Linked DNA regions of Posidoniimonas polymericola. Each later gene encodes a partner of the first gene's protein in a complex. Links are inferred from orthologs where the notes say so. Each region holds a gene or a part of one and is shown on either strand. Other genes may lie near its edges.

What was found. The genes of interacting proteins can lie anywhere in the genome.
Region 2: the proteins of secY (region 1) and Pla123a_RS09845 are in contact, whole or in part, in a crystal structure (PDB 3DIN), measured with the Thermotoga maritima proteins. The link is inferred for Posidoniimonas polymericola from one-to-one orthologs. Residues at the interface, in WP_004081795.1 of Thermotoga maritima: Glu108, Gly109, Glu110, Glu111, Ala236, Glu237, Arg238, Arg239, Ile240, Thr241, Ile242, Gln243, Tyr244, Ala245, Arg246, Arg247, Val248, Thr249, Gly250, Arg251, Arg252, Val253, Tyr254, Gly256, Ala257, Ser258, Thr259, Tyr260, Leu261, Pro262; in WP_004082002.1 of Thermotoga maritima: Glu261, Ala262, Arg263, Lys300, Ala301, Arg302, Thr303, Ile304, Ile305, Leu323, Tyr324, Asp325, Pro326, Val329, Ser330, Tyr333, Ile336, Lys340, Phe345, Val349, Glu363, Phe364, Tyr374, Ser375, Gly376, Gly377, Glu393, Ile395, Thr482, Ser483.

Annotation. Positions count from the first base shown.
Region 1 is NZ_SJPO01000009.1:43,607-46,727, forward strand. What follows is about bases 305-3,121. They hold secY (preprotein translocase subunit SecY), read left to right. Parts: upstream 305-933; coding sequence 934-2,310; downstream 2,311-3,121. Other genes in these bases: rplO (50S ribosomal protein L15), read left to right, coding at 305-656; Pla123a_RS17615 (adenylate kinase), read left to right, coding at 2,401-2,973; map (type I methionyl aminopeptidase), read left to right, coding at 3,041-3,121. Outside these bases: rpsE (30S ribosomal protein S5), read left to right, coding at 1-150; more of rplO, read left to right, coding at 147-304. UniProt on the Escherichia coli protein: The central subunit of the protein translocation channel SecYEG. Consists of two halves formed by TMs 1-5 and 6-10.
Region 2 is NZ_SJPO01000004.1:199,255-203,938, forward strand. The notes cover bases 264-4,512. They hold Pla123a_RS09845 (preprotein translocase subunit SecA), read left to right. Parts: upstream 264-601; coding sequence 602-4,312; downstream 4,313-4,512. Other genes in these bases: Pla123a_RS09850 (hypothetical protein), read left to right, coding at 4,473-4,512. Also shown: Pla123a_RS09840 (HAMP domain-containing protein), read right to left, coding at 1-225; more of Pla123a_RS09850, read left to right, coding at 4,513-4,684. UniProt on the Escherichia coli protein: Required for protein export, interacts with the SecYEG preprotein conducting channel.

The DNA of each region.
Region 1 (3,121 bases):
GTCTGCGAGGCGGCCGGCATCCACAACATCCTGACCAAGAGCTTCGGCTCCAATAATCCTATCCCGCTCGTCAAGGCGACGATGGCCGCTCTGCAAGAGCTCCGCCCGAAGAGCGAGATTGAACGCCTCCGTGGAGTGACCCTGTCATGATTCTGGACGACGTCCATCGCGGTATAAACAAGAACAAGAAGCGCAAGCGGATCGGCCGCGGCCCGGGCTCCGGGCACGGCAAGACCTCCGGCCGTGGCCACAAGGGCCAGGGTTCGCGCGCGGGCAACTCGTCGCACCCCACATTCGCGGGCGGGTCGATGCCGATGGTCCGCCGCGTGCCGAAGCGCGGCTTCAACAACCGCTTCGCCGACACGGTCGTGGTGGTCAACGTCGGTCAGATCGACGCGGTCTTTGAGGCCGGCGAAGAGGTGACCCTCGAGGCGCTGGCCACCAAGAACCTGGCCAAGGGGCGGTTCGACCTGCTCAAGGTGCTGGGCGACGGCGAGCTGACCAAGAAGCTCAAGATCTCCGCGCACCGGTTCAGCAAGTCGGCGGTCGAGAAGATCGAGAAGTCCGGCGGCGAGATGGTGACCCTGCCCGGCAAGACCCCGGTCGCCCAGAAGCAGCGTGAGGCCCGGGCCAAGAAGCAGGCCGCCAAGTCGTAGCGACCTGGTTGCTAGCGAGCGGCGTCCTCGCAGGCGTCCTCGCGACTGGCCCGCCGCAGAACGCTGTTATTCGGCGCCACGACGGGCCTCCGACGCCGCCGAGTGGCTGCGGGAGCTGGCGTTAAACGATTGGCCCGCAGAGGTTACACTGGTCCGCGGGGCGGCCGAAGCCGCTCCCCCCGACGCCGCTTCCCCGGCAACCGGGCCTGCAGACGACCGGGCCCGCCAGACGACTACCGGCCAACCCCGCACAGCCGCCCGGAGCGGTGTAAGCAAGATGCTCGAAAAACTCCGCGTTGTCTTCCAGATCCCCGAGCTGCGCCGGAAGATCGCCCTCACGCTGCTGATGCTGGCGATCTACCGCGTCGGCTTCCAGGTCAGCCTGCCGGTGATCGACCTCGAGCAGGTCAAGATCAACCAGTCGCAGGGCGGCGGAATCAACGACATCCTGCAGCAGGTCGCGGTGCTCAGCGCCAGCAACCTGACCACGGTCACGATCTTCGGTCTGGGGATCATGCCGTACATCTCGGCCTCGATTATCTTCCAGCTGCTGGGGAGCGTCATCCCGAAGCTCGAGCAGCTGCAGAAGGAGGGTGAGGCGGGTCGCAAGAAGATCAACGAGTACACACGGTACGCAACCGTGGTGCTCTGCCTAATACAAAGCTGGTTCTACGTCACGCAGTTCGCGGAGGGGCAGGGCCTGGTTGCGCCCGAGTTCGCCTACGACGCGGGGGGCGTGCCGAGGATGTTCCTGGGGTGGAAGATCGTCTCGGTGCTGACAATGACCTGCGGCACCGTGTTCCTGATGTGGCTCGGCGAGCAGATCGACGAGTACGGCATCGGCAACGGGATCAGCCTGCTGATCATGGCGGGCATCCTGGCCTCGATGCCGGCGGCCGGCCTGCAGCTGATCGACATGTCCACCCTGACGCTCGGCGCCCAGGGCGGCAAGCTCGACCCGCCGAAGCTCATCCTGCTAGCGGCGATGTTTATCGGGGTGGTGGTGGGCGTGGTGTTTATCACGCTCGGCCAGCGGCGGATCGCGATGCAGAGCGCCAAGCACATGCGGGGACGCCGCATGACCGCGGGCGGCCGCTCGTACCTGCCGCTGAAGGTCAACCAGGCCGGCGTGATGCCGATCATCTTCGCGAGCAGCCTGATGATGTTCCCGCTGATCATCTTCGGCGACTCAGGACTGGGCCGGCTGGCGCAGAGCTGGGACCCCGGTTTCTTCAAGTCGTTGTTCACCGGCATCTCGGCCGCGTTCAGCCGAGAGTCGTTCTTCTACAACGTCTGCTTCCTGCTGATGATCTACTTCTTCTGCTTCTTCTGGACCGCCATCACCTTCAACCCGAAGGACATGGCCGACAACCTAAAGAACTACGGCTCGTTCATCCCGGGGTACCGCCCCGGCAAGCGGACGGCCGATTACCTGGAGAAGGTGATGTTCCGCATCACCTACGTGGGGGCCGGGTTCCTGGCGTTGATCGCCATCATCCCAACCCTGATCGTCATGTGGCTCGGCATCCCGTGGGGGGTCGCGATGTTCTACGGTGGCACCAGCCTGCTGATCGCCGTGAGCGTGGCGTTCGACCTGGTGCAGAAGATCGACAGCCACCTGGTGATGCGAAACTACAAGGGCCTGCTGGAGTAGGATCGGGCGAGGGGCCCCAGGCCGCGCCGCGGGCTCGCGTTTGTCTGCTGGTTCGCTGCCGTTAGAACCGCGAAGACTCGGGCGCCGCTGATGAGAATCGTCTTGATAGGACCGCCCGGCGCCGGCAAGGGGACCCAGTCCCTCAGCTTGGCAGAGAAGCTGGGGATCAAGCACCTCTCGACCGGCGATGTGCTCCGCGAGGCCCGCGAGCTCGGGACCCCCCTCGGCCGGCAGGCCGGCGGGTTCCTGGACCAGGGACAGCTGGTGCCGGACGATGTCGTGGTGCAGCTGGTGGCCGAGCGGCTGAACGGGCCGGACTGCGAGCAGGGGTACCTGTTTGACGGGTTCCCCCGCACGCTGCCCCAGGCCGAGGCGCTCGACAAGCTCCTGCAGGAGCACGGCGGCAAGCCGCTGAACCTGGCGGTGGAGTTCGTCATCCCTGAGGAAGAACTGATGAACCGGCTGTGGAAACGCGGCCGTTCTGACGACAAGGAAGAAACCGTCCGCGAGCGGCTCCGGATCTACGCCGATCTGACCAAGCCACTCGCGGCGTACTACGAGCAGCGGGGCGTGCTGCGACGCATTGATGCGGTCGGCGCCCTGGAGGAGGTCTTTGCTCGGTTGTGGGACGCGGTAGAGAGCGTCCGTCCGCAAACCCCGTAGCTGCCGAACAACCGCTCGCCGCCCGGCCGAGCCTCACGAAGACCGTCCCCCTGCCACCGGCCCAGCCATGATCCAGCTCAAAAGCGACCGAGAAATCGCCAAGATGCGGCTGGCGGGCCTGGCGGTCTGGCGGGCGCACCAGATCGCC
Region 2 (4,684 bases), on another replicon or contig:
CAGCATGCAGACCAGCACCAGCAGCAGCGGGGCGTACCGCCACCAGGTCTCGCTGAGGATCGTGGTCAGCGGGCTGAACGGGTCGCTCATCCAGGTCAGCAGGAACGCGATCGCCGTGGCGGCCGCGGTGAACACCACCCACTGGCCCACGATCCGACGGGTCAGCGCACCCTGCACCTCGGGGTCAATGAAATGGGTATGACGCTGGTTGTCACGCTGGGCCATCTGGGAACTCCGGAAACGCTGGTTGGCGCTACGAGGACGGTATCCACAATCACTGAAAACTAGGTCCCGGGCGGGCGCAGCGCCCCAATTGCTTGCCGCGGGGGGCGAATACCCGCTAGCGGCGGCCGGACGCCCGGCAAAAGCCCTCCAGAGCGTTCATCTTGACCCCCTCTTAGAATCGCAATAAACTTCTGCGCTGCTAGGAGTTGCGCGCTTTCGCGCCCCCCGGACCCGGGGGACCTAGCAGAACTGCGCCACCGGACTAGGCCCGCTCAGGGCTCGGTTGGGGCGTCGTCCAGCCAACGAGAACACCCTACCGCCCAAGGCGCCCCGTCGATTCGCCTAGCCGTGGCGGCACTGCTTACCCTGCGAAATCATGGATATTTTGGAACGCGTTTGGGAAGTCCTCTCGGGGATTGTCAACGCCATTCTCGGCCGCTTCGAGCGGCTGATCACCAGCATCTTCGGCTCGGCCAACGCCCGCTACCTAAAGCGGCTGCAGCCCAGGGTCGACGCGATCAATGCGCTGGAGCCCAAGTACGAGGCGATGAGCCACGACGAGCTGCGCGAGCAGACCACGCTCTTCCGCCAGCGTCTGGCCAAGGGCGAGACCCTCGACGACATCCTCGTCGAGGCGTTCGCCGTCTGCCGCGAGGCGGGCAAGCGGTTCCGCAGCATGCGGCACTACGACGTGCAGCTGCTCGGCGGCATGATCCTTCACGACGGCTCCATCGCCGAGATGGTGACCGGCGAAGGCAAGACGCTGGTCGCGACGCTCGCCGCGTACCTCAATGCGCTGGGCGGCAGCGTGCACGTGATCACGGTCAACGACTACCTCGCCCGCCGCGACATGGAGTGGATGGGCCCGCTGTTCACCAACCTCGGCCTGACGGTCGGCGCGATCTACTCCGGCATGGACGCCGCCGAACGCCAGCACGCCTACGACTGCGACATCACCTACGGCACCAACAACGAGTTCGGCTTCGACTACCTCCGCGACAACATGCGCATGGCCGCCAAGGGGGACGACCGCTTCCCCAAGCACATGCAGCAGAGCCAGGGCCCGCTGACCTTCGCCATCATCGACGAGGTCGACAACATCCTGATCGACGAGGCCCGCACGCCGCTGATCATCTCCGGCCCGGCCGAGGACGACATCACCAAGTACCAGCGGGCCGACAAGGTCGCCCGCGGGCTCAAGAAGGAAGTGCACTTCGAGGTCAAGGAGAAGGAGCACAACGTCAGCCTGACTGACGAGGGCGTCCGCGAGGCGGAGAAGCTGGCCGGCGTGGAGAGCTTCTACACGGCCGGCAACATGCAGTGGCCGCACCTGATCGACAACTCGCTCAAGGCCCACTTCCTCTACAAGCGCGACGTCAACTACGTCATCAACGACGGCAAGATCGTCATCGTCGACGAGTTTACCGGTCGTCTGATGGAGGGCCGCCAGTGGTCCGACGGCCTGCACCAGGCGGTCGAGGCCAAGGAGGGCGTGCAGATCAAGCAGGAGAACCAGACCCTCGCCACGGTCACGCTGCAGAACTTCTTCAAGCTCTACGACAAGCTCGGCGGCATGACCGGCACCGCGCTCACCGAGGCGGGTGAGTTCTGGAAGATCTACAAGCTCGACGTCATCGGCGTCCCCACCAACCGGCCGATGCAGCGGATCGAGAGCCCCGACGTCATCTACCGCAGCGAGCGCGAGAAGTACGTCGCGATCGCCGACGAGATCGAGCGGCTCAACAAGTTCACCACGGTCGAGACCACCGGCGGCGACTGGCACATCGGCAAGCTGGTGCGTGAGACCGAATCGGAGGTCGAGGTCGAGCTGTCCGACGCCACGAAGCGTCGGGAGGTGATCCCGATGAACAAGGTCAAGCACATCCAGAAGCCGGGCCGCCCGATCCTGGTCGGCACGGTGTCGATCGAGAAGAGCGAGGCCCTCGGAGCCCTGCTCAACGGCCGCGGCGTCAAGCACGAGGTGCTCAACGCCAAGCAGCACAAACGCGAGGCCGAGATCGTCGCGCAGGCGGGCCGCCTGGGCGCGGTGACCATCGCCACCAACATGGCCGGCCGCGGCACCGACATCGTCATGGGCGGCAACCCCGAGACCATGGCCTGGGCCGAGCTGCAGAACACCTACGCCTCGCGGCTGGACGTCCCCAACGAGGTCTGGGAAGAACGCGTCGACCACTACGAGAAGCAGTACCAGATGAAGGCCGAGGGCGAGCTGGCCAAGGGACTCGGCGGCTTGTGCGTGATCGGCACCGAGCGTCACGAGGCCCGCCGCATCGACCTGCAGCTCCGCGGCCGCTGCGGCCGCCAGGGCGACCCCGGCTCGAGCCGCTTCTACCTGTCGCTCGAAGACGACCTGATGCGGATCTTCGCCGGCGAGTGGGTCCGCTCGATCCTCACCCGGCTCGGCATGCAGGAGGGCGAGGCCATCGAGAGCAAGATGGTCAGCCGCCGCATCGAGGGGGCCCAGAAAAAGGTCGAGGAACGCAATTTCGAGATCCGCAAGAACCTCCTCGAGTACGACGAGGTGATGGACGAGCAGCGGAAGCGGGTCTACAACTACCGCCAGGCGATCCTCGACGGCGTCAACTGCCGCGACCTGATGCTCGAGATGATCCGCGAGCAGATCGACGACCGCCTCGGCACGATCCTCTCGCCCACCTACGGCGTCGAGACCTTCTCGGCCGCCGCCGGGTCGCTGCTCGGGGCCGAGCTCGACCCCCGCGACTACCGCAACACGCCCTACGAAGAAGCCGAGAAGATCGCCCACGACGAGGCCGAGCGGATGGCCGAGTCGAACGTCCAGGACGCGATCGACGAGAACCTGCCGCAGGACGCCGAGGACGAGTGGAACTGGTCCGCCCTCGCGACCTGGGCCAACACCCGCTACGGCACCAACTACCGCGACCGCGACCTCAAGAAGGTCGGCCGCGACATGCTCGACGAGCGGCTCGTGGACGACGCCCGCAAGTGGGTCGCCGCGGTCGACCTGAGCGACACCGCCCGGTTCCTCGACAAGGACTTCGGCGTCAACACGGCCCGCGGCTGGCTGTGGGACAAGTTCGCCATCCAGCTGACCGAGGAGGAGGTCGCCGACAAGGAGGCCCACCAGATCACCGAGCTGGCGCACGCCAAGGCCGAGGAGGCCTACGACTCCCGCGAGGCCGAGTACGCCATCATGGCCGCCTTCAACCGGTTCCGCGCCGGCGCCGGCGCCGGCGGTCAGCGCGGCGCGCTCGACCGCGAGGGCCTGGTCGAGTGGGCCAACCGCCGGTTCAACGTCGAATTGTCGCTCGACGACATCAAGAACAAGCAGGGCGAGGAGATCGCCAAGCTGCTGATCGCCCACAGCGCCGACGCCAACAAGAAGGCCCAGGAGGTCTTCACCGAGGCGATGAGCAAGCTCGACACGCTGTTCGCCGGCTCGCAGAACGCCCACGCCGACACGCTCGGCGCCGTCAGCGGGATGAACGGCAAGCTCGACGACCTGGCCAACTGGCTCAAGACCAACACCGGTGCCGAGCTGTCGACCGAGGAGCTCGCCGACCTCGACCAGGAGGCGGCCCGCCGCCGCGTGTCGCAGGCCGTGGAGGACCGCTTCCGCCCCGAGATGCGCCGCATGGAGCGCGGTCTCTTGCTGCAGCTCTTGGACAGCGCCTGGAAGGAGCACCTGCTGGCGATGGACCACCTGCGGTCCAGCGTCGGCCTCCGCGGCTACGCCCAGGTCGACCCGAAGGTCGAGTACAAGCGAGAGGGCATGCGGATGTTCGAGCAGATGTGGGACTCGCTCGGCGCGTACGTGACGGACCTGGTCTTCAAGATGGAGACCCTCGACACCGGCTTCGTCCAGAGCACGTGGGTCGAGCACGCCCAGGAACGCCACGACGCCGGCCCCAGCGCGACCGACATCGCCAAGCAGCAAGAAGCCGGCATCGACGCCAGCAACCAGGGCGAAAAAAAGCCCGAGCCGATCCGCAACCGCGAGGAGAAGGTCGGCCGCAACGAGCCCTGCCCCTGCGGAAGCGGCAAGAAGTACAAGCAGTGCTGCGGAAGAGCCGGCGGGGCTGGATAGACGACCAATTCAGACCACGGAGTTTGTGATGCGAAGCCGGACGACGATAGTTACCTGCGTGCTTTCGATCCCCATCGTCGTGATGGTAGCTCGGTTAGCCTCTGCTCAGCAGACAGCCGGACTGATTCATGATGCTCCTGGTCGAGTCCCCGTCCCCGCGATGGGTGGCCTCCACTTCGAGCCGCTCAAGGTCGATATCAACGCCGAGCCGCGCACCGCGCTCGGTATCCCTTACTCGGTCGAGCGGGCCATGCTGATGGACGGGGTCACGCCCGACGCCTCGTTCCGCGAGCTCCGTCTGGCACCCGAACCAGCGACGCTGCGCGCCTCGCCCCTGCCCCTCCTTCGGCTCTCGCCACCGCTGGAGCTGCG